4 regions of the Streptomyces sp. NPDC028419 genome follow, and region 2 is predicted to be linked to each of the others. Evidence: riboswitches for the same ligand, from Rfam matches in the RefSeq annotation. Region 2 holds a riboswitch; each other region holds the start of a gene.
The links. A riboswitch is a leader RNA that binds a small molecule or an ion and turns the genes downstream of it on or off. The one in region 2 is predicted to bind cyclic di-AMP.

Region 1 (6,796 bases), on a different contig from region 2:
GCGACGACCCAGGACGCCCACAGCGTGTACTGCTGGTTGCGCAGGCCGCGCCCGCAGAAGTGCCGGGCCGGGGTGGCGGTCAGCGACAGGCCGGCGACCTTGGTGGTCTCGTTCCAGTCCAGTTCGCGCAGCCGGTCGGCCGGGACGCCCCAGTGCTCCAGGTGCGCGCCGACGCCGAGCGGGACCGCGAAGACCGTGTCCGTACGGGCCAGCGCCTTGATCGTCGGCAGGTCGAGGTGGTCGTAGTGGTCGTGCGAGATGACCACGACGTCGACCGGCCCGAGCGCGGCCAGCGGAACCGGCACGGGGTGCAGTCGCTTGGGCCCGGCGAAGGGGAAGGGAGAGCACCGCTCGCCCCACACCGGGTCGAACAGCACCCGGCGGCCGTCGATCTCCGCGAGGACGCTGGAGTGCCCCATCCAGGTCAGCCGCAGGCCGCTGACCGGCGGCTTCGCCAGGTCGGCCAGCGTGGTCGGATGCACCGGGACCGGCGCGCCGGGATTGCGCCGGACGCGCTGCTCCTTGTGGAAGTAGATCTTGGCGAACTCCAGCATCGAGCCGGAGGGCCTGGTCCTGGCCCCGACCGGATTCTGGAAGACGCCGTCGGCGAAGTTCGGCGAGCGCAGGATCCGCTCCAGCCGAGCGCCGGACGGATCCGCGCCGAAGGCTTCGGGCCGCATGGCGCGCAGCCGTGGACGCAAGGGACGGGAGCCGGGGCCGGAGCCGGTCAAGGCGCCTCCAGAGAGGAAGTGGGCAGGGCGGGTCGTACGTAGTACCACCATGCCAACGCGCACCGGCCCCGAAGGATTCCGCTTCCCGCCCGTCGGCCTCCTGTCCCCCGGCCGGCCCCGTTACAGCGGCAGCAGGTCCGGCCGCTTCGCCTCCATGTGGTCACCGGAGGACTCGCCGCGCAGGCGCCGGCCGATCCACGGCACGAGGTACTCCCGCGCCCACTGGATGTTGTCCCGGGTCACCTCGGCCGAGCCGCGCGGCTGCTGCGGGGGCCACGGCTGGTCCGGGTCGGCGGGCACGTCCAGCCCCAGCACCTGGGCGGCGCGCAGCGCGACCCGGGTGTGTCCCTCGGGCGAGAGGTGCAGCCGGTCGTCGTCCCACGCCCGCCGGTCCTGGACGGACTTCAGCGACCACAGGTCGAGCACCGGGCATCCGTACCGGTCGGCGATGGACCGCACGTGCGCCGAGTACGTCGCCACCTTGCCGCGGATGTGCTTGAGCACCGGCACGCCACGGGTGTCGAAGCCGGTGGTGATCATCACCTGACCGACGGACCCGACGAGGTCGGCCAGGGCCGCCTCGAACCGCTCCGCCACGTCATCGGGGTCGCTCCCGGGCCGGATGATGTCGTTGCCCCCGGCGCAGAAGGTGACCAGGTCGGGCGCCAGCTCCTTGGCCCGCGGCACCTGCTCCGCCACGATCTGGTCCAGGAGCTTGCCCCGCACGGCGAGGTTGGCGTACCGGAAGTCGTGCTCGTCGCGCTGATCGGCCAGGAGCACCGCGAGCCGGTCGGCCCAGCCCACGAAGATCTCCCCCGGGCCCGGGTCCCCCACGCCCTCGGTGAAGCTGTCCCCGATCGCCGCGTACGAGCCGAAGCCCTGGAATGCCGTCTTCATTGCCTTCGTCTTCGTCTTCGTCGTCGTCTTCGCCGTCGTCTTTGTCGTCATCGCTGTCGTCGCTGCCACGAGAAGACATCCTTCACCCCAGGGCGTGACCTACGCCACCGTAGCCACCCCTTGACGGACCGTGATCTATACCACCCGGTGGGTATGGAATAAGTGAGACCCGTGTCAGGGACATGCGGGTACGGGAAAGAGGGGCCGGGCCCCCCCTCGGGTCCCGGCCCCTCCTCGTGCCGAACGGCTGTCGCCGATCAGACGTTCACGCCCTTCGAGCGGAGGTAGGCCAGCGGGTCGATGTCCGTGCCGTAGCCGGCGCCCGTGCGGATCTCGAAGTGCAGGTGCGGGCCGGTGACGTTGCCCGTGGAGCCGGACAGGCCGATGCTCTGGCCGCCGCCGACGCTCTGGCCGGCCGACACCGACAGCTGGGACAGGTGGCCGTACTGCGAGTAGCGGCCGTCCGCGTGCCGGATGACGACCTCGTTGCCGTACGCGCCGCCCCAGCCCGCGGAGACCACGGTGCCCGCGCCGACCGCGCGGACGGTGGTGCCGGTGCCCACGGCGAAGTCGACACCGGTGTGGTGACCGCTGGACCACATGCTGCCGCTCACCCGGTACTGGGTGGTGATGGAGGCGGAGACCGGAGCGGCGAAGCCGGAGGCGGAGGCGGTGCCCGAACCGGAGCCCTTGCCCGTACCGCTGCCGGTGCCCTGCGCGGGCTTGCCGCTCGTCCCCTCGTCGTCCGTACCCTCGTCGCTCGCGCTCTCGTCGCTCGCGCCCGCGTCACTCGCGCCCTCATCCGAGCCCGCGTCCGCCGCCGGAGCGGATTCCTCGACCGGAGCGGATTCCTCGGCCGGGGCCGGGGCCTGCTCCTGCGCCCGCGCCCCCAGGGTCAGCTTCAGCCCCGGGTGGATCAGCGACGGGTCGGAGCCGACGGCCTCGCGGTTGTCCGCGTACACCTGCTGCCAGCCGCCGCTCAGGTGCCGCTCCGCGGCGATCTTCGAGAGGTAGTCGCCCGGGACCACGGTGTAGACCGAGGAGGTCGGCGACGCGGCGGCCGGCGCCTGAGCCGGGGGCGCCTGGGTCTCAACAGCGGTGGCCGGGCCGGCCGTCGCAGCGGTCGCGGCCGTCGAGCCGGTCGCGGCGTGCGCGCCCGTGGCACCCATCAGCGGCAGCGCGAGCGCCGCGCTCCCGGTGCCCGCGACGACGAGTCCGCGGGCTATCGGGCTGGACTTCGGGCGGCGGTGCTTTCCCTTTGCGGGCATGGCGAATTCCTCTCCGTCGCCTGCGAGGTGAGCTGTCGGGTTCGGACTGGAGATGTCCGGCCGTACGCGTACGGCTTCACCCCGAGCCGTCCGGAGGAAAAGATCCATTCCGGTGACGGCGGCTTACCTGGTTCCCCCGCTCCTGCCGGGCGTGTGGATCGTCGGGTGCGGTTTCGGATGGTGGCAGGATTAGGCGGTCCATCCGGGTCGACGCGAAGGTATTCCGTCCGGCCCCCCGGAACAAGCCGCGAATTCCCCACGGGAAAGGCCCGGGTGAGGGATCGACGGAATTCCGGTCACCCTCCGTCGAATCCGCCACGACAACGGCCGCCCCCACAAGGCAATTCGACTTTCGTGATCACACACTCACGGTGACCGTATGATCCTGCTCACGGGGGCGATCCGATCTCCCCGTCCCTTATGGCAAGTTGCGCTCAACTAGTGTAATTCGGACATGCCGCGACGATACGGAGGAGTCCCCGTGACCCAGCAGATACCCCAGGCCCCGTCCACGGAGCCGGAGCTGACCGGAGTGCGCAACTTCCGTGACGTGGGCGGACTCCCGACCACGGACGGACGGAGGGTCAGAGCGGGACAGGTCTTCCGAAGCGGACATCTGGCACATGCCACCGAAACCGATACGGAATTCCTCGCTTCGCTCGGGCTGCACACCATCTTCGACTTCCGCAACGCCGCGGATCACGCGCTCGAAGGCCCGGACGTCGAGCTGCCCGGGGTCCGCAACGTCAACCTCCCGCTCTCCGACCCGGCGGACGGTACGGAGTTCTGGCGGATGGTGCGCGACGGCGACCTCGACCAGCTGCGCCAGGTCCTCGGCGAGGGCAAGGCCGCGCTGCGGATGGCCAACTCCTACCGGGAGATCGTCACGAACCGCACCGCGGAGCACCGCCAGGTCGTCCAGGCGCTCGTCCAGGGCGAGGTGCCGGTGCTGATGCACTGCGCGGCCGGGAAGGACCGGGCCGGTCTGTCGATCGCCATCACCCTGCTCGCGCTCGGCGTCGAGCGCGAGGCGATCGTGGCGGACTACCTGGAGTCGAACGCCCCGCACCGGCGCTACAAGGTGCGTCGCAGCAGCGAGTCCGCCGAGGCCCGCTCCCCCGAGGTGATGGAGCTGCTCGCCCCGCTGTTCGACGCGCGCGCCGAGTACCTGCTCGCGGCCTTCGACACCCTGGAGGAGATCTGGGGCAGCCTCGACCATTACCTCGCCGAGGGCCTCGGGCTCACGCCCGAGACCCTCGACCGGCTGCGCGACCACTACCTCGATCGACCGGCCCGACCCGCCTGACCGGCCGGGCCCGGCCGGGCCGTCAGCGGTTCGCGACGGCCTGCTTGACCAGGGTCCTGCCGAAGTCCCACATCAAGGAGCCCCCGCCGTGGGCGTCGTCCATGACCTCCCGGAAGGCGCCCACGAAGCGGTCCACGTCCGCCTCGTCCACGATCAGCGGCGGGATCAGCTTGATCACCTCCAGGTGGTCGCCGGAGACCTGGGTCAGGATCCGGTGCTTCTGGAGCAGCGGTACGACGACCATCTGCGCGAAGAGCCCCTTGCGGGCGGCCTGGAGCATGGTCCACCGGCTGCGCAGCCCGAGCGAGGACGGGCGGCCGAACTCGATGCCGATCATCAGCCCCCGGCCGCGCACCTCGTGCAGCAGCTCGTACTCGTCCACCATCGCCGCGAGCCGCCCGCGCAGCAGGTCGCCCATGGCGCGGGCGTTCGCCACCACCGACTCGTTCTCCATGACGGAGAGCACCGCGAGCCCGGCCGCCATCGCCTGCGCGTTGGCACCGAAGCTGGCCGAGTGCACGAGCACCCGGTCCATGGACGAGTAGACCTTCTTGAAGATCCAGTCCTTGCCCAGGGTCGCCCCGACCGGCACGTAGCCGCCCGACAGCGCCTTGGCCACGCAGACCAGGTCCGGCTCCACCCCCGCCTCGTGCTGGTAGGCGTAGAACTCCCCGGTCCGGCCGAGGCCGGTCTGCACCTCGTCCGCGATGAGCAGCGCCTGGTGCCGGTGCAGCAGCTCCTGCGCGGCGCGCAGGAAGCCGGGCGGGGCCTGGAGGACCCCCTTGCCCTGGATCGGTTCGACGACGAAGGCGGCCACGTCACCGCGCGCCAGCTCGCGCTCCAGGGCCGCCAGATCCCCGAGCGCGATCTTCGTATCGGGCAGTAGGGGGGCGAACCCGTCCCGGAAGCCCGCCTCCCCGTTCACCGACAGCGCGCCGGTGGTGAGCCCGTGGAAGGCGTGGTCGCAGTACAGGATCCTGGGCCGGCCCGTGGCGAAGCGCGCGAACTTGAGCGCCGTCTCCACGGCCTCGGTGCCGCTGTTGCCGAAGAAGACCCGGTCCAGGTGGGGGCTGTACGACAGCAGCTTCTCCGCCAGCAGCCCGGGCAGCGGCTGGCAGTCGAAGCGGGTGAGGTCGGCGAGCTGCGCGTCGAGCACGTCGTGCAGCGCCTGCCGGACGACCGGGTGGTGGCGGCCCAGCCCCATCACGCCGAAGCCCGCCAGCATGTCGAGGTAGTCGTTGCCCTCGGCGTCCCAGAAGTGGGCGCCCTCGGCCCGCTCGTAGACCTTGTCGAAGCCGATGGTGTGGAGCATCCGCGGCAGCTGGTGGTTGAGGTGGCGCGCGTGCAGTTCGTAGCGCTCACCGCCCCGCTCGGCCAGCAGGGAGCCCAGGTCGAACTCCTTGCCCGGGCCCCCCGTGGCCGCCGTCACGGCCGCTTCTCCCGGTTGCCCCCCACCGTCTCGCGGGCCGCCCGCAGGGATTCCTTCAGCGAGCCCATGGTGGCGAGGACGGCGGTGGGTTCGTACCCGCAGTGCGCCATGCAATTCGCGCAGCGCGGGTCCTTTCCGCGGCCGTACTTGCTCCAGTCGGTTTCCTCGATCAGTTCCCGGTACGTCGGCACGTACCCGTCGCTCATCAGATAGCAGGGGCGCTGCCAGCCGAAGAGCGAGTAGTTGGGAATGGCCCACGCGGTGCAGGGGAAATCGGCCTTCCCCTCCAGGAAGTCCAGGAAGAGCGGCGAGTGGTTCAGCCGCCAGCGGGCCCGGTTCCCGCCCGAGAACGCCTTGCGGAAGAGTTCCCGGGTCTGTTCCACGCCCAGGAAGTGCTCCTGGTCGGGGGCCTTTTCGTAGGCGTAGGCGGGCGAGATCATCATCTCGTCGACCTGGAGGTCGTCATTGAGGTAGTTGAGCACCTCGATGATGGTCTGCGGGGTGTCGGTGTTGAAGAAGGTGGAGTTCGTGGTCACCCGGAACCCGCGCTTCTTCGCCTCCTTGATGGCCTCGACCGCCTCGTCGAAGACCCCTTCCTTCGCGACGGATTCGTCGTGCCGTTCGCGCAGGCCGTCGATGTGGACGGCGAAGGCGAAGTAGGGCGAGGGAGTGAACTTCGCCATCTTCTTGCGGAGCAGCAACGCGTTGGTGCAGAGGAAGACGTACTTCCGCTTCGCCACCAACTGACGCACGATCTCGTCGATCTGCGGGTGCATCAAGGGCTCGCCGCCCGCGATCGACACCATGGGGGCGCCGGACTCCAGTACGGCGCCGACCGCCTGGGCCACGGGCATGCGCTGCTTGAGCACCCCGGCCGGGTGCTGGATCTTCCCGCACCCTTCGCAGGCCAGGTTGCAGGCGTAGAGCGGCTCCAGCTCGACGATCAGCGGGAACTTCTCACGCTTGCGGAGCTTCTGTTCGATGAGATACGTCCCGACCCTGATGGACTGTCGCAACGGCATGGCCATCTGGCTCACCTCCTGGGGAGCAGCGAAGAACGGTGCCATTCATAAAATGCGGGCAGTACGGCACGCAATACACGGAAAGCCGATATTCCACCGCGTACGGTGCCGATGCGGACCAGCTCATGCTCCGGAGCGTCCAC
Region 2 (6,796 bases):
CTTCTTGAGGGTGTGGTAGACCTCGGCGCCCCAGCGCAGGGCCTCGGAGAAGGACTCCGCGCCGATCGGCGCGATCATGAACTCCTGGATGTCGACGTTGGAGTCGGCGTGCGACCCACCGTTGAGGATGTTCATCATCGGAACGGGCAGCAGGTGCGCGTTCGGGCCGCCGAGGTAGCGGAAGAGCGGGAGGTCCGAGGCCTCGGACGCGGCGTGGGCCACGGCCAGGGAGACGCCGAGGATCGCGTTGGCGCCCAGCGAGCCCTTGTTGTCGGTGCCGTCCAGGTCGAACATGGCCTGGTCGATCAGGCGCTGCTCGGTGGCGTCGTAGCCGACGAGCTCCGGGCCGATCTGCTCGATCACGGCGAGGACGGCCTTCTCGACGCCCTTGCCGAGGTAGCGGTTGGGGTCACCGTCACGAAGCTCGATGGCCTCGAATGCACCGGTGGAGGCGCCGGACGGAACTGCAGCACGGCCGGTGCTGCCGTCGTCGAGGCCAACCTCGACCTCGACCGTGGGATTGCCTCGGGAGTCCAGGATTTCCCGGGCTACGACGACGTCGATGGACGGCACGAGCATCTCCTTCTGGGATGTGACGCTGGGTGTGCGGTGGCGTGTCAGGCCGTGGGATGGCCTTGCCGCCTAGAGCCTAACCGGCTCCGGGCACTCGGCCAGCCGAGCAACCGCTCCGTGGGACGAAAAAGGGTCTGAATACCCCTCTTACGGGACATACGGAAGGGCTGGCGGGATGCCGAAGGATCCCGCCCCCGCCTGCACGAACGCCACCGCCCGGCGCGTCGGGGGGAGACGCGCCGGGCGATGGCGAATTATGCGTACCGCGAAGTCCGCGCGGTCCTACCGCGCGGCGTCACGGTCGGTGTCACCGCGCGGTGTTACCGCGGGATTCAGCTGAGCTTCAGCTTCTGACCCGGGAAGATCAGGTCGGCGTCCGGCACGGTGTCCTTGTTCAGCTCGTGCAGCTTCTGCCAGCCGCCCTTGACGCCGTTCGCCTGGGCGATGGTGCCGAGGGTGTCACCGGACTTGACCTCGTAGGAGCCGGTGCCCGTCTTGGGGGCCGCGGTCGACGGGGCGCTCTTGGTGGGGGCCGGGGTCTCGGCGCGCTCGGAGCGGGTGACCGGGGCCTCGGGGCGCTTGGTCTCCTGCTTCGGCTCGGCCTTCTTCTCGACCTTCTTCTCCGGCTTGGTCTGCTTGGGGGTCTCGGCCGAGCCGCCGTTGTAGGCGGAGTTCGACAGGCCCACGCCACAGGACGGCCACGCGCCCTTGCCCTGGCCCTTGAGGACCTTCTCGGCGATGGCTATCTGCTGCGCCTTGGTGGCCTGGTTCGCCTGCGGGGCGTACGCCTTGCCGCCGTACGCGGCCCACGTGGAGGACGAGAACTGCACGCCGCCGTAGTAGCCGTTGCCGGTGTTGATGGACCAGTTGCCGCCGGACTCGCACGCGGCGACGGCGTCCCACTGGGAGGCGGTCGCGGCGCTCGCGGCGCCGGCGGTCATCAGCGGAGCCGCCACGGCGACACCGGCGACACCGACGAGGGTGACGACACGGGTGGCCTTGGAGGCGCGACGGTGCTTGCCCTTGCCGGAAAGCAGCATGGTTTTCTCCTCACCGACGCCTGCGAAGTGAGCTGTCGGGTTCGGGCGGATGAGTTGCCCGGTCGCGCACCGAGGTGCGCGGCTTAACCCCAAGCCGGTTCCGTGACCATCTCTCAATGGCCGGTTCCGGCACTTACCTTGGTTCCCCCGCTCCTGCCTTCGGCGCTTGCGCGACGTGTTCCCTCCGTCCGCCGGCAGGATTCGGCGATGCGGTCGAAGGAGCCCGCGGTGGCGAGCGATTCAGAAGGTAGACAGGTCTCTCCCCGATGTTCAACGAGGGACATCGGGGAGAAACGGGCCCTACTTGCGCTCTCGGGACGGGTGTTTGCCCAGGTGGGAGCGGGGTTTTGGGCAGTCACCGAGCAGGACACGCCAGTTGAACGGAAGAGATGCATGTCTCATTTGCACGAAAGGGACATACCTGGCGATCTTCGCGCCCGAAGTGCCCCTATTTCTGGCTTAGATCGAGATTCTGCCCCGGGGTGATCAGGTCGGCGTCATGCCCGATGACCTGCTGATTGGCCTCGTAAAGGGCATTCCAGCCACCCTCGACCCCCTTGGCCTTCGCAATGTCCGTCAGATTGTCGCCGGCCTTCACCGTGTACGACGGGTCGGACGCCGCGTCAGAGCCGACCGGGGCCTCCGCGGCGGGCGTTCCGCGGTGCTTTCCACCGGCTCCGGCCGTTTCGCCCTGCGCAGCGGCCGCCGAGCCGGCCGGGGTCGTCGGGGTCGTGGAGGGCGTCGGGGCCGTGGGAACAGCGGTGTTGGACGGGGACGTCGTCGGACCGGTGGGGGCCGTCGAACCGCCGGGCACGGACGGGGCGGGCGTTCCCGTCGACCCCGCCGACCCCGTCGGGGCGCCGGGGCCGCCGGAAACCGGAGCCGGGTCCGGCATGACGGGCAGCACGGACGTCAGCGGGGACTGCGGCATCGCCGCGAAGTCGCCGGGCGCGCCGGTGGCTCCGGGGATGTGCCCGGTCGAGGTCGGCGTGGCCGCCGGGGCCGGCGCGCCGGCGAGCGAGCCGGGCGCGGGGGAGGCGGATCCCTCGGGTCGCACCGGGGTCGGCGCGACGGAACCGGAACGTCCGGGGACACCCGGGTCCACCGTGGCCGTCGGGCCGCCCCGGGTGAGCCCGGAGGACTCCCCGCACAGCGGCCAGGCCGTCGGTCCCTGCGCGGCGAGCACCCGCTCGGCGATGGTGATCTGCTGCGAGCGGCTGGCCAGGTCGGGGCGCGCCGCGAACTCCAACCCGCCCGCGTTCTTCCACTGGTCCAAGGTGAGCTGGAGTCCGCCGTAGGACCCGCTGCCGAAGTCGGCGCTCCAGGTCCCGCCGCTCTCGCACTCGGCCACCGAGTCCCAGGTGGTGGTCTCGGCCGCGCTCGCGCCGGAGGCGGCGAACAGTGGCAGGGCGAGTGCGGAGCCTGCGACTCCGGCGGTGACGACGAGTGCGGGGACCTGACGGGGGCGTCTGTGGCGGCCGTTCCCGGAACGCATGAGGGTGGACCTTTCGCGTGGCGGCGGGGGCGACGCGAACCTAGCCCGGTTCGAACGCTTGTCACAAGTCGATGATGCGCAGATCACGTCGAGGTCACAGAGTTGACTGTGCGTCAGCTGTGGCGCCCGGGACGGGTCATTCCGCTTCCGGAACGTTTGGGGTTGTGAACCTGACGGGAAGCGTGCGCAGGCCACGCATGATCAGTCCGCCGCGCCAGCGCAGCTCCTCGGGGGGAACGGCGAGTTCCAGATCCGGCAGACGCGTCAGCAAAGTCGCGAGGGCCGTCTGACCCTCCAACCGGGCCAGCGGAGCACCGATGCAGTAATGGATGCCGTGTCCGTATCCGAGGTGCTGGTTGTCGCTCCGCGAGAGGTTCAGGGCGTCCGGATCGTCGAACCGCGCGGGGTCGCGGTCGGCCGCCGCGAGCACGACGAGCACCGGGTCGCCCGCCGGGATGTCCTGGCCGCCCAGGGTCAGCGGCCGGGTCGCGTAGCGCCACGTCGCCAGCTCCACGGGACCGTCGTAGCGCAGCAGCTCCTCGATCCCGGTCTCCAGCAGGGCGCGGTCGCCGGCGGCGAGGGATTCCTGGAGGAGCGCGCGCTGATCGGGGTTGCGGAACAGCGCGTAGGTGCCGTTGCCGATCAGGTTGATGGTGGTCTCGAACCCCGCGAAGAGGAGCACGAAGCACATGGCGGTGGCCTCGGCCTCCGTCAGGTGGTCCCCGTGGTCGCTCGCCCGGATCAGGTCCGAGATGAGGTCGTCGCCCAGATCGTCCCGCTTGCGGTGGATCAGCTCGCCGAGGTAGGCGCGGATCTTCTTCACGGAACGGGCGACCCCGCCGCGCGGCCCGCCGCCGTGCCGGATCATCATCCCGGCCCAGTCGCGGAAGTCGTCCTGGTCCTCGCGCGGTACGCCGAGCAGCTCGCAGATGGCGTAGATGGGGAGCGGGAAGGCGAACTCGTGGATGAGGTCGGCCTCCCCCTTCCGCGCGAAGGCGTCGATCAGGTGGTCGGTCAACTCCTGCACCCTGGGGGCGAACTCGGCGACCCTGCGCGGGGTGAAGGCCTTCGAGACCAGGCGGCGCAGCCGGGTGTGGTCCGGCGGGTCGATGTTCAGCAGGTGGGTCATCAGGCCCGCGCTGCGCTCTCCCGGAATGCCCGTCTTGCCGGGCTCGGCGTGGTGCACCGGGTTCTTGCTCAGCCGCTGGTCGGCGAGGGCCTGGCGGGCGTCCGCGTACCGGGTGACCAACCAGGCCTCGACCCCGCTGGGGAGCGTGGTGCGGTGCACGGGCGCGTGCTCGCGCAGCCAGGCGTAGGCCGGGTAGGGGTCGGTCGCGAACTCCCAGGTGAAGAGTTCGGGGCCGCCGACGGGGTCGGCGACCGGGCAGCCCGCCACCGGGGCGGCGGGGGCGGCGGAGGGCTCGGCGGGGGTCTGCGCGGGAGGCTGCGCGGGGGTCTGCTGGTGCACCAGGCGACCGTACCCCGCCCCTCGCCGGTCATCCCATATGACTGGTTTTCCGCGGCTGGCCGTAGATCACCCTTCCCTTGACCCCGCCTTCGCGGCCACTCCTACTGTCGCTCTTGTGGATGTGAGGATCTTGAAGAGCAGCTTCGCCGTGGTGGAACGACGGGCCGAACACGCGGTCAAGTACTTCTACACCCACCTGTTCTGGCACAACCCCGACATCCGCGCCCTCTTCCCGGCCGAGCCCCGGGACATGGAACGCCAGCGCGACCGGCTCTTCGCCGCGCTCACCCACGTCATCGCGCACATCGACGACGAGGAGCTCGTCCCCTATCTCCGCGACCTCGGCCGCGACCACCGCAAGTTCCTCGCGGGCCCCGAGCACTACGACGCCGTCGGCACCAGCCTGCTCGCCGCGCTCGCCGAGGCCGGCGGCTCCGCCTGGACCCCGGTCGTCGAGAAGGCGTGGAGCGAGGCCTACCGGGCGATAGCCGACGTGATGCTCGCGGGCGCGGCCGCGAGCCAGGACCCGCCGTGGTGGGACGCGGAGGTGGTGCGGCACCTGCGCTACGGCGCGGACATCGGCGTGCTGACGCTGCGGCCGCACCTGCCGCTCCCCTATCTACCGGGCCAGTACGTCAGCGTGAGCAGCCCCCGGGTGCCGACCACCTGGCGCACCTACTCCCTCGCCAACGCGCCCCGCGCCGACCACACCCTCGACCTGCACGTCAGCCGGATCGAGGGCGGCCGCCTGAGCACCGCGCTGGTCCGGGACGTCGTGCCCGGCGAGGTGGTGCGGCTCGGCGCCGCGGGCGGCCGGGTCACCCTGCGCGCGGCGGACCGGCCCGCCACCTTCATCGCGGCCGGGACCGGTTGGGCCCCCGTGCGGGCCATGCTGGAGGAGCTGATGGCGCGGGCCCGGCCTCCCGAGCACGACGTACGGCTCTTCGTGGTCGCGCGCGACGGGGCGCACCTCTACGACCGGCCGCTGATCGACGCCCGGGCCGCGCGGCACCGCTGGCTCGCCGTCACCTACATCACGCCCGCGCCGGGGCGTCCCCGCATCGAGGCCACCGCGCGGCTCGCGACCGCGCTGGGCAACCGCGGCCTCTGGCCCGACCAGGACGTCTACCTGAGCGGGCCGCCGCAGTTCGTCACGGAGACCGCCGCTCTGCTGGCGGACCTCGGCGCCACCCCGGGCCGGATCCTGCACGACGCGGTGCCCGCCGTCTCCGGCCCCGGCCACGAGCGGCCGATCGGCTTCGGCGAGTGGTTCCTGAACCGGCCCGACCCGCACTGGCACGATCCCGGCGGGCGGGCCCCGCTCCGTTAGCGGCGCTCAGCCCCCGGCGGCCGCGCGGTAGGCCGCCGCGGCGGGGACGAGGACGGCGTCCACACCGGCGGGCGGCTTCTGCGCGGCCACCTTCTGCACCATGAGGATCACGTCGCCCTGGCGGACGAAGCCCGTCTCGCCGAGGAAGGGGTCGGCCACGCCGTCCATGGTCGACCTGGTCCGCAGCACCAGGCCCTCGTCCCCCACCGCGTCCGTCGTGGCCAGGGACACGGTCGTCTCCCCCGAGGTGCCGCTGACGAAGGTGTCCTTATAAGAAGGACAGCGCGCCACCGCGTCGCGGATCGCGCTCATGACCGCCGCCGCCCCGCCGGGCGCGTACCGGTCGAGCGACTCCTGGCCGAACCAGCCCTCGGACACCTCCTCACCGGCGTCACCGGTGATCTCGGGCAGCTCCATCTCCACGCCGACCGCCACGTCCTCCAGCGGCGGGGCGTGCCGGGTCAGGAAGGACTCGACCCCGAGTTCGGAGCAGGGCATCGAGGCGAGCGGCACGGTGGAGGCGGGGGCGTGGGGCGCGCCGGTCGTCGTCGCCTCGATCTTCGCCGTGTTCAAGCGGAAGCCCTGCGGGAGCCGGCCCTGGGTCAGCAGGCCGTCGCGCAGCCGCCCTTTCCCGGGCCCCGCGGCCGCCGCGCCGGCCGACGCGGACGCCACCGGCGCCGCAGCCGGCGCCGCACCCGCCGACGGCCCCGGCGAGCACGCCGCCGTACCGAGAATCACCGCGATGACCACCGCTTTCGCGGCATGACGAGCACGCACCGGTCCGCCCCCTCAGATCTGTGGTGGCTCACCCTCGCACACGGCCTCCCCTTGTCCAGGGGTTCTACAGGGGGCGGACCCCCTCGGCCGCGCGGATCGCGTCCCGGTAGGCC
Region 3 (6,796 bases), on a different contig from region 2:
CCTGGACCGGCTCCCGGCCTTGCGCGGCGGGTTCGACGCCCTCGCCCCGGCGGCCCGGGACCGGCTCCTGGACACCGTCGCGGGGCGGCTCGGCGACCGGATCGACCTCTCCCTGGACGCGCCGCCCGCCCTCCTGTCGCTCTGGGCCGCGGCGGACGCCGCGGGGCTCGCGGCCCTGCGGTCCCTCCCGCTCCCCCCGGCCCCCGCGCTCCCGCCCGGGCCCGCGGCCCCGGCCCCCGAAGCGCCCGCCGCACCGCTCCCACCGGCCGGGCCCGGCGCCCCGATCACCGGGTCGCCGACCGCGGTCCCGCGGCGGATCGCCCCGGACGACCGGTGGCGGCTGCTCCTGGGGCGCCAGCGGGACCGGCTCTCCGCCGGCGCCCGCCGCTACGCGCACGCCCTGGACGAGCTGTACGGCGCCGGGCGGGGCGAGGGCGCGGGCGACCTCGACGGGGGCGGGTCCGGGTCCGGCGGCGGCCGGGAGGGCTCCTTCCCCACGGCCCGCGAGTGGGCCGAGGAACTGGACGCCCTGTTCGGGACCGACGTACGGGAAGAAGTGCTCGCCGAGGCCGCCGGAGCGGGCCGCACCGACGTACTGACCCAGCTCGACCCCGCCTCCGTACGCCCCTCCGTGGAACTGCTCACCTCGGTGCTCTCCCTCGCCGGGGGACTGCCCGAGCGGCAACTCGCCCGGCTGCGCCCCCTGGTCAAGCGACTGGTCGACGAACTGCGCCGGGAACTGGCCACCCGGCTGCGCCCCACCCTCTCGGGGCTGTCCACCCCGCGCCCCACCCGCCGTCCCGGCGGAGTGCTCGACCTGCCCCGGACCCTGCGGGCCAACCTCGCGCACACCCGCCGGACGGACGACGGCCGCGTGGTCGTCGTACCGCGGCGACCGGTGTTCAGCAGCCGGGTCAGCCGCGAGGCCGACTGGCGGCTGATCCTCGTCGTCGACGTCTCCGGCTCGATGGAGGCCTCCGTCGTGTGGTCCGCGCTGACCGCCGCGGTCCTGGCGGGGGTCCCCACCCTCTCGACCCACTTCCTGGCCTTCTCCACGGAAGTGGTCGACCTCACGGGCCGGGTCGAGGACCCCCTGTCCCTGCTGCTCGAAGTACGGGTCGGCGGCGGTACGCACATCGCGGCCGGTCTGGCGCACGCGCGGTCCCTGATCACGGTGCCGAGCCGGACGCTGGTCGTCGTGGTCAGCGACTTCGAGGAGGGCCACGCGCTCGGCGGCCTGCTGGGCGAGGTCCGCGCCCTGGCCGACTCGGGGGCCCGCCTGCTGGGCTGCGCCGCCCTGGACGACACCGGTGCGCCCCGCTACAGCGTCCCCGTCGCGCAGCAACTCGTCGCCGCCGGAATGCCGGTGGCCGCCCTCAGCCCCCTCGCCCTGGCCCGCTGGGTCGGCGACCGCCTCCGTGGAGAGCGCGCGTGATCCCTGTAACCGCACCCGCACCCGCATCCGCATCCGCTGCCGTGCTCCCCCCGGTGGCTGCGGAGCTGTTGGCCGAGGCCGTCGGCGGGCTCTCCGCGCGGCTGCGCAAGCGGCTCGACGCCACCATCGAGGCCTGCGCGGCGGGCGATCCGCCGGCCGTCGTGGCGGCCGACGGGGAGGTCACCTACCGGTTCGGCGAGGACGCCCTGGTCACCCTGAGCCCCGGCCCCGCGCAGGCGATCACCACCGCCGACCAGGCCGTATGCAGCTGCCTCCTGAGCCCCCGCTGCCTCCACCGCACCGCCGCCCTCGCGGTGTCCCCGATCGCCGAGCCACCGCAGAGCGACCCGGCGGCCGTCCCGGAGCCCGAGCCGGCATCCGACCCGGAGCGTGCCCGCGGCCCGGCGACCACCGCCCCCGCCGAGCCGGAAGCGGGGACCGGGCCCGCGACCGACGGCGCGCCGCCGATCCCGCACCCGTCCCCCGAGCAGCTGGCCGCCGCCGCGGCCCTGTGGGAGGCGGCCGCCGCCGCGCTGGCGGCGGGAGTGCCCGCGGGCGGCGCCGTCGTACAGGCCGAGCTGCTGCGGGCCGCGCACACCGCGCGCCTGGCGGGCCTGCCACACGCCGAGGCGGCCGCCCTCCGGGTGGTGCGCGGGCTGCGCGCCGCCCGCGACCGCAGCGCCGCCCAGCGGCTGACCGAGCTGACGGGGGCCTTTCGCGAGCTGTTGCACACCGCCGCGCTCCCGTCCCCCGGCGGCTCCCGGCGCGCCTACCGGTCCGGCGGCAGCCTGCGCGTGTACGGCCTCTGCCGGGAGCCGGTGCTCTCGGCCACCGGACACGCGGGCGTGGTCACGCACCTCGTCGACGCCGATGGCGACCGGTTCACCCTCGCCGACGTCCGCCCCGGCGGGATCGGGCGGGCCCGGGGCGCCGCGAGCGCCTCCGTGTCCCTCGGCGGCGCCGTCCTCGACCACGCCGGCCTGGCCCGGGGCGCACTGCACGTGGTCGGGGCGACCGTGTCCGACGACGGCCGCCTCGGGTCGGGCCGGGGCGTACGGGCGACGCCGCTGCACGGGATCGACTGGAGCGAGGGACCGGCCGCCGCGCTCTTCGCCCGCCCGGCGGCCGAGGCCGTGGCGCGGGCCCTGGCCGATCCGGCAGCCGACCCGGGCCTGCTCGGATGCGACGTGCTGGTGGTGGCCGCGGCCGGCGACCGGCTGCTGGTCCGCGAAGTGGCGTCCGACGGCGCGGTACGTCCCGGCGCACCGCTGATCGCCCTGGTCCCCGCCCACCCGCATCCGGACCTGGCGCACACCGCGAACCTCCGCCGTCTGGCGGAGCGCCCCGGGCTGGCGCTGCGCGTGCTCGGCCGCCCCGACCCGGACCGGAGCGCGACCCTGCGCCCCCTGGCCGTCGGTCCGGTGCCGGGCTCGGCGTACACCCTGCGGCTGCCGCCGCAGTGGCTGGGCCGGGCCGACCTCGGCTACGACCTGCTCCAGGGGTCCCACCTCCCGGCCGGGGCCGGCGCGCCCGAACTGGCCGACGTACGCGACCGGGAGCCGGTACCGGACGCGCTGGGCGGGTCACCGCTGTGGCGGGTGCAACGGCTGTTGGAATCCGGGGTGGCGGGGGGCCGTCGGGCGGTGGCGGAGGCGGCGCGCGGTGAGTTCGCGCCGAACGGCGGTCGGGGGCCGCTGCGCCGGGCCGGCTTCGCGGGGGCCGAGGAGTTGGCCGCCGCGCTGACCGCCGAGGCCGACCGGCGGTCCCGGGACGTCTTCGGTCGTCTCGTCGATCCCGGCGCCGACCGCTACGCGTGGGCCTGGCTGGCCGCGGCCACCCATCTGCACGCCGCGCGGCGGTCGTTGGCGGCCGCGTCCTGGTCCGCTCAGTAGGCGCCGTTCACGTTGTCGATCGAGCCGTAGCGGGCGGCGGCGTAGTTGCAGGCGGCGGTGATGTTCGCGACCGGGTCGTAGGAGTCGGTCGCGGTACCGGGCACGTGGTACGCCCGGAAGGTGGGGTCGATGACCTGGAGGAGGCCCTTCGAGGGGATGCCCGCCGCCGCGTTGGAGTCCCAGTTGTTGATGGCGAGGGGATTGCCCGAGGACTCGCGCAGGACGTTGCGGCGAATTCCGTCGTAGGTGCCCGGAATTCCGTGCTGGGCCATGATGTCCAGCGACTGCCGGATCCAGCCGTCGAGATTGTTGGCGTACAGGGTCGTGGAACGCACGGATCGGTCGGCCCGCGCGGTCGCGGCCCCCGCATCGCGCCCGGCCGCCACGGTCTTCTTCGCCGAACCCGCCGTCGTGGAAGCCGCCTTCGCCGGTCCGCCGAGCGTCAGTTCGGTTCCCGGACGGATCACGGACGGGTCGCTGCCGATCGCCGCACGGTTGTCCGCGTAGAGCTTCTTCCAGCCGCCGCTCACGGAATGCGATTGGGCGATCGTGGAAAGGGTGTCGCCCGCGACCACCGAATAGGTGGTGGACGCCGCGGCCCGCGCGGAGAGCGCGGGAGCGGTGGCGGCGACGGCGGGGGCCGCGGTCGTGGCGGCGGCCGGCTGTGCGGCATCGGCGCCGGAAGCGCTGATCAGGGGGAGGGCGAGGGCCATGCCGCCGGTGCCCGCGACGGCGAGCAGGCGGGCGAGGGGGCTGGTCTTGGGACGGCGGTGCTTGCCCGATGCGGACATGGCGAATTCCTCTCCGTCGCCTGCGAGGTGAGCTGTCGGGTTCGGACGGGAGCTGTCCGGCCGCACCGTGACGCGGCCCGCCTCCGGACATGCCGAGGCATGACGAGGACGTGCGTGTCAGCGGTGCGACTTCACCCCGAGCCGGGCCGGACGATGCGTCCGGACCAGCGGCCTACCTGGTTCCCCCGCTCCTGCCGTACGTGAGTGGGATGGGTTCCCGGGTAGCGGCAGGATTCGGCGTTCCACCCGGATTGCGGTGACCGTAGAGGAGAGAAGAGGAGGGGAACAAGGGCTTGAATTCCGCGCAGTGATCGGTATATCGGAAACGGCCGGGAAATGGATCTCGCCCGGGCGGGTCGGGGAATGCCGCAATTCATTGCGGCGCCCGGAATCCAGCCTTCCGCTCCCCCCGCGGCGGGGGCCGCGACGGCCGCTCCCACGTGACTGACGTCACCGGCGAGCGGCCCGTACGGCATTCAAGGGCAAATCGCCCATTCAAGCTTCTTGGGGATTTCTTGCCGGGACGCGCGCCCGCCTACGCGGTGCGCTCCGCCAGCTCCTCCAGCCTGCGCAGCGTCTGACGCACCGAGGCGGCGCCGGCGGGCAGCAGCGGCAGCCGCACGTCGGGGGTGGGAATGCGCCCCTGCGCGTGCAGCACCCCCTTCAGGACCACCGGATTCGGCTCGGCGAACACGGCCGCCGACAGTCGGGCCAGCGCGTGCCCCAGCGCCCGCGCGCCGGACGCGTCCCCGGACCGCCAGGCCCGCACGAGCGCGGCGAAACGTTCCGTGGCCAGATGCGCCGAGGCCAGGATCGCGCCGCCCGCCCCGAGGGCGAGCAGGGGCGAGGCGTAGGCGTCGTCGCCCGCCAGGACCGTGAACCCGTCCGGCAGTGCGCCCAGCAGCTCCACCGTGTCCTGATCGATGCCGCCCACCGCGTACTTGACTCCCGCGACCCCCGGCAGCGCCCCGAGGGCCCGCAACGCCCCGGCGTCCAGCGGCTGACCGGTCCGGTAGGGGATGTGGTAGACGACCAGCGGTACGGGAGCGACCTCCGCGAGCCGCTCGAAGTGCGCCAGCACCCCCGCCGCCGAGGGCCGCACGAAGGACGGCACGGTCACCAGCGCGGCCCCCACCTCGGGCCACCGCCGCAGTCCCGCCAGCGCGACCTCGCTCGCCCGCGTGCTGCTGCCGCCCGCCCCGACGCTCAGGAACGCCCCGCGCTCGCGGCAGACCCGTGCGCACACCTCGGTCACCGCGTCGCGCTCCGCCGCGTCGAGGGAGGCGGCCTCGCCGGTCGTGCCGAGGGCGGTGATGCCGGTGGCGCCCGCCGCGAGCACCTCGTGGGCGAGCGACTCCAGGGCGTCCAGGGCGACCGCGCCGGACGCGTCGAAGGGGGTGACGAGCGGGACGTGCAGCCCCGCCAGCCCGTGGAGGCCGGGGAGCGGGGAGGGGTCGGGGAGCGGGGAAGGAGTGGGGAGGGCGGGAAGCGTGGAGGTGTCGCTCCGGGCCGTGTCCTGTGTGGTGTTCTGCGCCATGGGTACGAGGGTGGCCCGCCTCCGAGCCCCGGGTCCAGTTCGCATTTCCGTCCTGACCCGTAAGCTGAGCCGATGCTCGACGTACGCCGCCTGCGCCTGCTGCGCGAACTCGCCCGCCGCGGCACCATCGCCGCCGTCGCCGAGGCGCTGGCCTTCAGCGCCTCCGCCGTCTCCCAACAGCTCTCCGTCCTCGAACGCGAAGCGGGCCTGCCGCTCCTGGAGCGCACCGGCCGCCGGGTCCGGCTCACCCCCGCCGGCCAGCACCTGGTCGGGCACGCGGAAGCGGTGCTGGAACGCCTGGAACAGGCCGAGGCGGACCTCGCCGAGGCCCGCGACGGGCTGGCGGGAGCCCTGCGCGTCGGCGCCTTCCCGACCGCGACCCGGGCCATCGTCCCCGCCGCCCTGGTCACCCTCGCCCGGCGCCACCCGGCCCTGGAGGCGATGGTGTCCGAAACCGACCCCGCCGCCGTCGCCCACGCCCTGCGGGCCGGTGACCTGGACGTGGCGCTGGTCCACGAGTACGACTTCGTGCCCGCGCCCGTGGAACCGGGCCTGGAGACCGAGCCGCTGTGCCGGGAGGCGATGTACCTCGCGGAGCCGACCCCGCCGCCCGGCTCCCCGGCCCCGGACCACGCCCTCGGCCGGGGCGTCGCGCTGCGCGCCCACCGCGACGCGCCCTGGATCACCGCGACCCCGGGAACCCTCTGCCACGCCATGACCGTGCGCGCCTGCCAGGCCGCCGGGTTCACCCCGCGGGAGCGCCACCGGGTGGACGAGTTCGCGACCGTGCTCGCCCTGGTCGCGGCGGGGCAGGGGGTGGCCGTCGTACCGCAGCTCGGCGTGGCCGGATCCGCCGCGCCGGCGGGGGAAGCGGGCGCGCCGAGGGTGCCCGGGGTGCGCCTCACCCGGCTGCCGATGGAGCGGCGCACGAAGATCGCCTTCCGGAGCGGGGCCGCGGCGCACCCGGCCGTGGCCGCCTTCGCCGCGGCGCTGCGCGAGGCCGTACCGCCGGAGCTCGCGCCGCCGCCGGAGCCCGCGCCGTCGCCGCGGCCGGAAACGTGACACAACTCCCGTACCGGGTCACCCGCGCACGCCCCGCCGTGTACGTTCGCGGTACGGCACGGATCACACGAGAACGGGG
Region 4 (6,796 bases), on a different contig from region 2:
CCGACGATCCGCATGCCGTAGGTGCGCGCTTGGCGCACCAGTTCGCGCTGGCGCTCCAGCCCCACGGGCCCGCTCTCGCCGTAGCCCGCGGAGAGCACCACCAGTCCCTGCACCCCGTGCTCGCCGCAGTCCGCGACCGCTGCGGGGACCTGTTCGGCGGGGACCGCCAGCACCGCGAGGTCGACGGGCTCGCCGATGGAGCCGAGGGTGCGGTACGCCCGTACGCCGAGCAGGGTGTCGGAGGTCACGGCCCGGTTGATCGCGTAGAGCGGTCCGTCGAAGCCGCTGTCGCGGAGGTTGCGCAGGGCGGCGGCGCCCACGCCGGTACCGGTGCGGCTGGCGCCGACGACGGCGACGGAGCGGGGGGCGAGCAGCCGCTGGACGGAGCGGGCCTCGGCGCGCTGCTCGCGGGCGCGCTGGACCGCGAGCGACTCCGCGGTCGGTTCGAGGTCGAGGGTGAGGTGGACCGAGCCGTCCTCGAAGGAACGCTTCTGCTCGTAGCCGACCTCTTTGAAGACCTTGATCATCTTGACGTTGGCGGGCAACACCTCGGCGACGAAGCGGCGGATCCCCCGCTCGCGCGCGACCGCCCCGATGTGTTCGAGGAGGGCCGAGGCGACGCCGCGGCCCTGGTGGGCGTCCTGGACGAGGAAGGCGACCTCGGCCTCGTCGGCGGGCCCGGAGGCGGGGCGGCCGTCGGAGCCGATCCGGTCGAAGCGGACGGTCGCGATGAACTCGCCGCCGATCGTGGCCGCGAGGCCGACCCGGTCCACGTAGTCGTGGTGGGTGAAGCGGTGCACGTCCTTGGCGGACAGGCGGGGGTAGGGGGCGAAGAACCGGTAGTACTTCGACTCGTCCGAGACCTGCTCGTAGAAGCTGACCAGGCGGTCCGCGTCCTCGGTGGTGATGGGCCGGATCCGGGCGGTGCCGCCGTCGCGCAGCACGACGTCCGCTTCCCAGTGGGCCGGGTACGAGGGGTCCGACGCGGTGGTCATGGGGCCACCCTAGGCCCTGTCCCGGACGGAGGGCGGGCGGGGGACGGGCGGGCCGCGTGCGCGCGGCGCATTAGGCGGGCCGGGGCACATCGGTGCAAGCTGGGGAGGGTCCAACGGCAGGCCGAATGGGGTCGAACGTCGGCCCGAGCATTCTGAGTGCCGTGAGAGACTGGTCTAGACAACCGTAAGAACCTGAAGGGCATCACCATGGCAGAGCGCCGCGTCAACGTCGGCTGGGCCGAGGGCCTGCACGCTCGTCCCGCCTCGATCTTCGTCCGGGCGACGACCGCTTCCGGCGTCCCGGTGACGATCTCCAAGGCCGACGGCAACCCGGTCAACGCCGCGTCCATGCTCGCGGTCCTGGGCCTGGGCGCCCAGGGCGGCGAGGAGATCATCCTCGCGTCCGACGCCGAGGGTGCGGACGCCGCGCTCGACCGCCTGGCGAAGCTGGTCGCCGAGGGTCTCGAGGAGCTCCCCGAGACCGTCTGACCCCCGGGTCCGACCCCACGCACCACACACGGCGGAGCCGTGGCCCCCGCATTCCGGGAGCCACGGCTCCGCTGCTTTTTCGCAGGGTGCGGAATTCTCCGTACCGGAAATAGCGGGCCGTACTCGACCGCAGGAATATCCTCCCCATCCTTCCTATCCGGGAATTGTTAAAGTCGGCCGCTCGCCGTGTTTACGGCAGGTTGCGAAGTCCTCACGCGCAGCCGGTGCGCCCCCGCCGCCCGACCGGCGTGCGCCGCGGTGAGCGCGCGCGCCCGCTCCGCGTCGCCGCGCGCCACCGCGTCCACGATCGCGCCGTGCTCCGCCCAGGAGTCCACGGGCCGCGCCGGGGCGTCCACGGCGTACATCCAGGTGATCTTGTGCCGCATCTGCGTCAGCAGTGCGATCAGCCCGGGACTGTCGGAGGCCTGGGTGAGCGTCTCGTGGAACCACCCCCCGAGCGCCCGTAGATCCTCCCCCTGGCCCCTCCTGGCCCGTTCCTGGCCCAACCTGACCAGCCCGCGCAGCACCTTGAGGTGCGCCTCGCTGCGCCGCCGGGCGGCCCGGGCCGCCGCGAGGGGCTCCAGCAGCGTCCGGACCTCCAGGAGGTCGGCCGCCTCCTGCGCGGTCGGCTCGGCGACGCAGGCGCCCGCGTGCCGGCGCGTGGTGACGAAGCCCTCGGACTCCAGGGTGCGCAGGGCCTCGCGGACGGGGACGCGGGAGACTCCGTAGCGGCGGGCGAGCAGCTCCTCGGTGAGCCGTGCGCCCGGGCCGAAGACCCCGGAGACGATGTCGTCGCGGATCGCCGTACATACCGCGTGCGCGGGAATTCGCAAGACCGGACCTCCACCGAATACCGTTTCCGCAGATTCCATTTCGCGACTCTATTGCAACACGCGATATTTTCCGAGGACGGGCGGAAATGAGCGGCCGGTGGACGCTCCCCGTCGCGCCCGCCGCCGCACAGCACGAAGGCCCCGGCTCGGGGAGCCGGGGCCTTCGGGAAGCTGCTGTGCGGGCGGGGTCAGATCGCGACGCCGCGGGCCCGCAGGTAGGTCAGCGGGTTGATGTCCGAGCCGTAGGACGGGCCGGTGCGGGCCTCGAAGTGCAGGTGCGCGCCGCTGACGTTGCCGGTGTCGCCCGACAGGCCGATCTGCTGCCCGGCGGTGACCTGCTCGCCGGCCGAGACGCTGAGGCTGGAGAGGTGCGCGTACTGGGTGTACGTACCGTCGTTGTGCTTGATGACGATGTTGTTGCCGTACGCGCCGCCGTTGCCGGCCTCGACGATGACGCCCGCACCCACGGCGCGGACGACGTTGCCCACGCCCGCGTGGAAGTCGATGCCGGTGTGGCTGCCGGAGGACCACATGCTGCCGCCCGCACCGTACTGGGTGCTGACGTACGAGCCCTCGAGCGGCAGGACGAAGGTGTTGAGGCGCTTGCGCTCCTCTTCACGGTCCGCGCGCTCCTTGGCCTCGCGCTCGGCCTTGGCCTTCGCCTCGGCCATCCGCCGGGCCTCGGCGGCCTTCGTCTTGGCCTCGGCCTCGGCCTGCGCCTTGAGGGCGGCCGTGTCGGCGGCGTTGCGCTGGGCGTCGGCCTGCGCCTCGATGTCGCCGGCGAGGTCGTCGGCGACGACGACGGCCTTCATGCCGGAGTCCTGGGGAGTGCTGCTGCTGTGGTTGTCCGCGGCGAAGGCCGGGGCAGCGAGGGAGGCCGCGACGCCGGTGGCGGCGAGGGCGGCTATACCGGCGACGCCTGCGGTCTTCCGGCTCAGACGGCTGGAACCACGGTGCTTGCCGGAAGAGGCACGACTGCTGCCGAACGCCATGAAGGGGTTGATCCTTTCCTTCCCTCTCGCCTACCGGGTTAGCTGACGGGTTCGGAGCAGGAAGGTCTCCTACGGGCCCCCTCTTGCGAGGTGGTCCGATTCACCCCAGGGACTGTGGGTCCCCGGCTCCCCAGGCTCGCGCCTGACGGGGACTCGGCGATCGCTGTCCGGTGCCGCGAGTGCGGCTGTGACAACTGACGGACAGCACGGCCGACGCTAGGCGGATCATCAGGCAATCACCAAACACACGAGCCCCATTGTTACCTACGTCACGCGACATAGAAGCAACCTCTCCACCAAACGGACAAAAGGGGTTCCGGTGGACGAGCCACCGAAACCCCTTGCGGGACGCCGTCAGTTCACGTCCCGTTCGTCCTGTACGGCCCGTTCGGTCCGCCCAGTCGCTCGGTCCGCCCGGTCCGTTCGACCTCAGTTGGCGACGACGCTCACGTCGCCGATGCCGAGCGCGCGCACCGGCGCCTCGATCTGGGCGGCGTCACCGACCAGCACCGTGACGAGCCGGTCCACCGGGAAGGCGTTGACGACGGCCGAGGTGGCCTCCACCGTGCCCGTCTCGGCCAGCCGCGCGTACAACTGCGCCTGGTAGTCGTCCGGCAGCTCCTGCTCGACCTGGTCGGCCAGGGTGCCGGCGACGGACGCGGCCGTCTCGAACTTGAGCGGCGCCACGCCCACCAGGTTCTGCACCGCCACGTCGCGCTCGGCGTCGGTCAGTCCGCCCTCGGCGAGGGTGCGCAGCACCTTCCAGAGGTCGTCCAGCGCCGGACCCGTGTTCGGGGTGTCCACCGAACCGCTGATGGCGAGCATCGACGCGCCGGTGCCGTCCGCGGTGGACCGCAGCACCTGCCCGAAGGCGCGCACGCCGTAGGTGTAGCCCTTCTCCTCGCGCAGGACCTTGTCCAGACGGGAGGTCAGGGTGCCGCCCAGGCAGTACGTGCCGAGCACCTGGGCCGCCCAGACCCGGTCGTGCCGGTCCCCGCCGATCCGCCCGATCAGCAACTGCGTCTGGACCGCGCCCGGCCGGTCCACGATGACCACGCGGCCCGTGTCGTCCGCGGTGACCGCCGGCACCGGGAGCGGCGCGGCGGTGCCGCCCGTCCAGGTGCCCAGGGTGTCCGCCAGGACGGCGTCCAGGTCGATGCCGGTCAGGTCGCCGACCACCACCGCGGTGGCCGTCGCCGGGCGCACGTGGGCCTCGTAGAAGGCGCGCACGGCCGCCGAGTCGATCCGGGCCACCGTCTCCTCGGTGCCCTGGCGCGGGCGGGACATCCGCAGCGTGGCCGGGAACAGCTCCTGGGAGAGCTGCTTGGCGGCCCGGCGCTGCGGGTTGGCCAGCTCGTGCGGGATCTCGTCGAGCCGGTTGCGCACCAGGCGGTCGACCTCGGAGTCGGCGAAGGCGGGGGCGCGCAGCGCCTCGGCGAGCAGCCCCAGGGCCTTGGCCAGGCGGGAGGCCGGGACCTCCAGGGAGACCCGGATGCCGGGGTGGTCGGCGTGCGCGTCGAGGGTGGCGCCGCAGCGCTCCAGCTCGGCCGCGAACTCCTCGGCGGAGTGCTTGTCGGTGCCCTCGGAGAGCGCGCGGGCCATGATCGTGGCCACGCCGTCCAGGCCGGCCGGTTCGGCGTCCAGCGGGGCCGCGAGGTTGATCTCGACGGCCACCACCTGCTGGCCGGGCCGGTGGCACCGCAGCACGGTCAGGCCGGTGGCCAGCGCGCCGCGCTCGGGGGCCGGGAAGGCCCACGGCTTGGCCTCGCCGGGCTGCGGCTGGGGGTGGAAGGTCATCGTGACGGCTGCGGTGTCGCTCACTGCTCCGCCCCTTCGGTCTCGTCGTTCTCGGCGGCTTCCTCGGCGTCCTCGGCCGCGAGCGGCTCGTAGACGAGCACCGCGCGGTTGTCCGGGCGCAGTCGGGCCGCGGCCACGGCCTGCACCTCCTCGGCGGTGATGTCGAGGACGCGGCCGACGGCGGTGAGCGCCAGCTGCGGGTCGCCGAAGAGCACCGCGAAGCGGCACAGTTCGTCGGCGCGGCCGGCCACCGTGCTCAGCCGGTCCAGCCATTCGCGCTCCAGCTGGGCCTGCGCGCGCTCCATCTCCTCGGCCGTCGGGCCCTCGGCGGCGAACCGCGCGAGCTCCTCGTCGACGGCGGCCTCGATGTCGGGCACCTCGACCCCGCCGGAGGTCTTCACGTCCAGCCAGCCGAGCGAGGGGGCGCCGGCCAGGCGCAGCATGCCGAATCCGGCCGCCACGGCGCTCTGGTCACGGCGGACCAGGCGGTTGTGCAGCCGGGAGGACTCGCCGCCGCCCAGGATGGTCAGGGCCACGTCCGCCGCGTCGCAGTCGCGGGTGCCGTCGTGCGGGAGGCGGTAGGCGGCCATCAGCGCGCGGGCCGGGACCTGCTCGACGATCTCCTCGCGCAGCTGGCCGCCCATGGTGTCGGGCAGCGAGCCGTCGCGCGGCGGCTGCTTGCCGTCGTGGGCGGGGATGGTGCCGAAGTACTTCTCCACCCAGGCCAGCGTCTGCTCGGGGTCGATGTCCCCGACGACCGACAGCACCGCGTTGTTGGGCGCGTAGTAGGTGCGGAAGAAGGTCCGCGCGTCCTCCAGGGAGGCCGCGTCCAGGTCGGCCATCGAGCCGATCGGGGTGTGGTGGTACGGGTGGCCCTCGGGGTAGGCGAGCGCGGTCAGCCGCTCGAACGCCGTGCCGTAGGGGACGTTGTCGTAGCGCTGGCGGCGCTCGTTCTTGACGACGTCGCGCTGGTTCTCCATGGACTCGTCGTCCAGGGCGGCCAGCAGCGAGCCCATCCGGTCCGCCTCCAGCCACAGCGCGAGTTCCAGCTGGTGGGTCGGCATCGTCTCGAAATAGTTGGTGCGCTCGAAGCTGGTGGTGCCGTTGAGCGAACCGCCCGCGCCCTGCACCAGCTCGAAGTGGCCGTTCCCGGACACGCTCTTCGAACCCTGGAACATCAGGTGCTCGAAGAGGTGAGCCAGCCCGGTGCGGCCCTTGACTTCATGGCGCGAACCGACGTCGTACCAGAGGCAGACCGCGGCGACCGGGGTCAGGTGGTCCTCGGAGAGCACCACGCGCAGGCCGTTGGCCAGGCGGTGCTCGGTCGCTGTCAGGCCGCCGGAGCCGGCCTGAGCTGTGGCCGTGTGACCCATGGGCATGTGGTCCCTTCGATCGCGATGTAGAGAATTCCGTCAGACCTGTCACTGTATGCAAGCGCGTCGGCCCCTGGAGAAGTTCCCGGGTCACTCCTGGGTCGGAGTCGGCGTTGTCGGAGCCTCGGGCCACAATGGTCCGCGTCAGACCCAGCCCCCATCACCATGGTTAAGGAGCCGCGCAGCGATGGCCCGCCGCAGCACGAAGACCCCGCCGCCGGAGGATTTCGAGGAGAAGATCCTCGACATCGACGTCGTCGACGAAATGCAGGGCTCCTTCCTCGAGTACGCGTACTCGGTGATCTACTCCCGCGCCC

Region 1: it holds a riboswitch for cyclic di-AMP, as region 2 does, so the genes downstream of both, ACZ4UB_RS36110 (M23 family metallopeptidase) here and ACZ4UB_RS06605 (transglycosylase family protein) in region 2, are expected to answer to the same signal.
Region 3: it holds a riboswitch for cyclic di-AMP, as region 2 does, so the genes downstream of both, ACZ4UB_RS02515 (transglycosylase SLT domain-containing protein) here and ACZ4UB_RS06605 (transglycosylase family protein) in region 2, are expected to answer to the same signal.
Region 4: it holds a riboswitch for cyclic di-AMP, as region 2 does, so the genes downstream of both, ACZ4UB_RS22745 (M23 family metallopeptidase) here and ACZ4UB_RS06605 (transglycosylase family protein) in region 2, are expected to answer to the same signal.

The regions. Positions count from the first base shown of each region.
Region 1 is NZ_JBVHUE010000049.1:5,255-12,050, forward strand. It holds gene ACZ4UB_RS36100 (MBL fold metallo-hydrolase) at 1-680, opposite strand, end outside; gene ACZ4UB_RS36105 (SGNH/GDSL hydrolase family protein) at 852-1,628, opposite strand; gene ACZ4UB_RS36110 (M23 family metallopeptidase) at 1,886-2,896, opposite strand; cyclic di-AMP (ydaO/yuaA leader) riboswitch at 2,899-3,058, opposite strand; gene ACZ4UB_RS36115 (tyrosine-protein phosphatase) at 3,378-4,202, shown strand; gene ACZ4UB_RS36120 (aspartate aminotransferase family protein) at 4,225-5,631, opposite strand; gene hpnH (adenosyl-hopene transferase HpnH) at 5,628-6,659, opposite strand; gene ACZ4UB_RS36130 (phosphorylase family protein) at 6,665-6,796, opposite strand, start outside.
Region 2 is NZ_JBVHUE010000004.1:89,649-96,444, forward strand. It holds gene eno (phosphopyruvate hydratase) at 1-579, opposite strand, end outside; gene ACZ4UB_RS06605 (transglycosylase family protein) at 906-1,613, opposite strand; cyclic di-AMP (ydaO/yuaA leader) riboswitch at 1,616-1,788, opposite strand; gene ACZ4UB_RS06610 (transglycosylase family protein) at 2,062-3,108, opposite strand; gene ACZ4UB_RS06615 (cytochrome P450 family protein) at 3,245-4,504, opposite strand; gene ACZ4UB_RS06620 (globin domain-containing protein) at 4,698-5,906, shown strand; gene ACZ4UB_RS06625 (hypothetical protein) at 5,913-6,683, opposite strand; gene ACZ4UB_RS06630 (nucleoside triphosphate pyrophosphohydrolase) at 6,748-6,796, opposite strand, start outside.
Region 3 is NZ_JBVHUE010000002.1:26,818-33,613, forward strand. It holds gene ACZ4UB_RS02505 (DUF5682 family protein) at 1-1,435, shown strand, start outside; gene ACZ4UB_RS02510 (hypothetical protein) at 1,489-3,327, shown strand; gene ACZ4UB_RS02515 (transglycosylase SLT domain-containing protein) at 3,321-4,118, opposite strand; cyclic di-AMP (ydaO/yuaA leader) riboswitch at 4,123-4,363, opposite strand; gene ACZ4UB_RS02520 (dihydrodipicolinate synthase family protein) at 4,654-5,655, opposite strand; gene ACZ4UB_RS02525 (LysR substrate-binding domain-containing protein) at 5,728-6,717, shown strand.
Region 4 is NZ_JBVHUE010000019.1:146,252-153,047, reverse strand. It holds gene ACZ4UB_RS22760 (bifunctional acetate--CoA ligase family protein/GNAT family N-acetyltransferase) at 1-995, opposite strand, end outside; gene ACZ4UB_RS22755 (HPr family phosphocarrier protein) at 1,203-1,484, shown strand; gene ACZ4UB_RS22750 (GntR family transcriptional regulator) at 1,652-2,317, opposite strand; gene ACZ4UB_RS22745 (M23 family metallopeptidase) at 2,506-3,309, opposite strand; cyclic di-AMP (ydaO/yuaA leader) riboswitch at 3,322-3,478, opposite strand; gene ACZ4UB_RS22740 (M16 family metallopeptidase) at 3,739-5,106, opposite strand; gene ACZ4UB_RS22735 (M16 family metallopeptidase) at 5,127-6,479, opposite strand; gene ACZ4UB_RS22730 (DNA gyrase/topoisomerase IV subunit A) at 6,667-6,796, shown strand, end outside.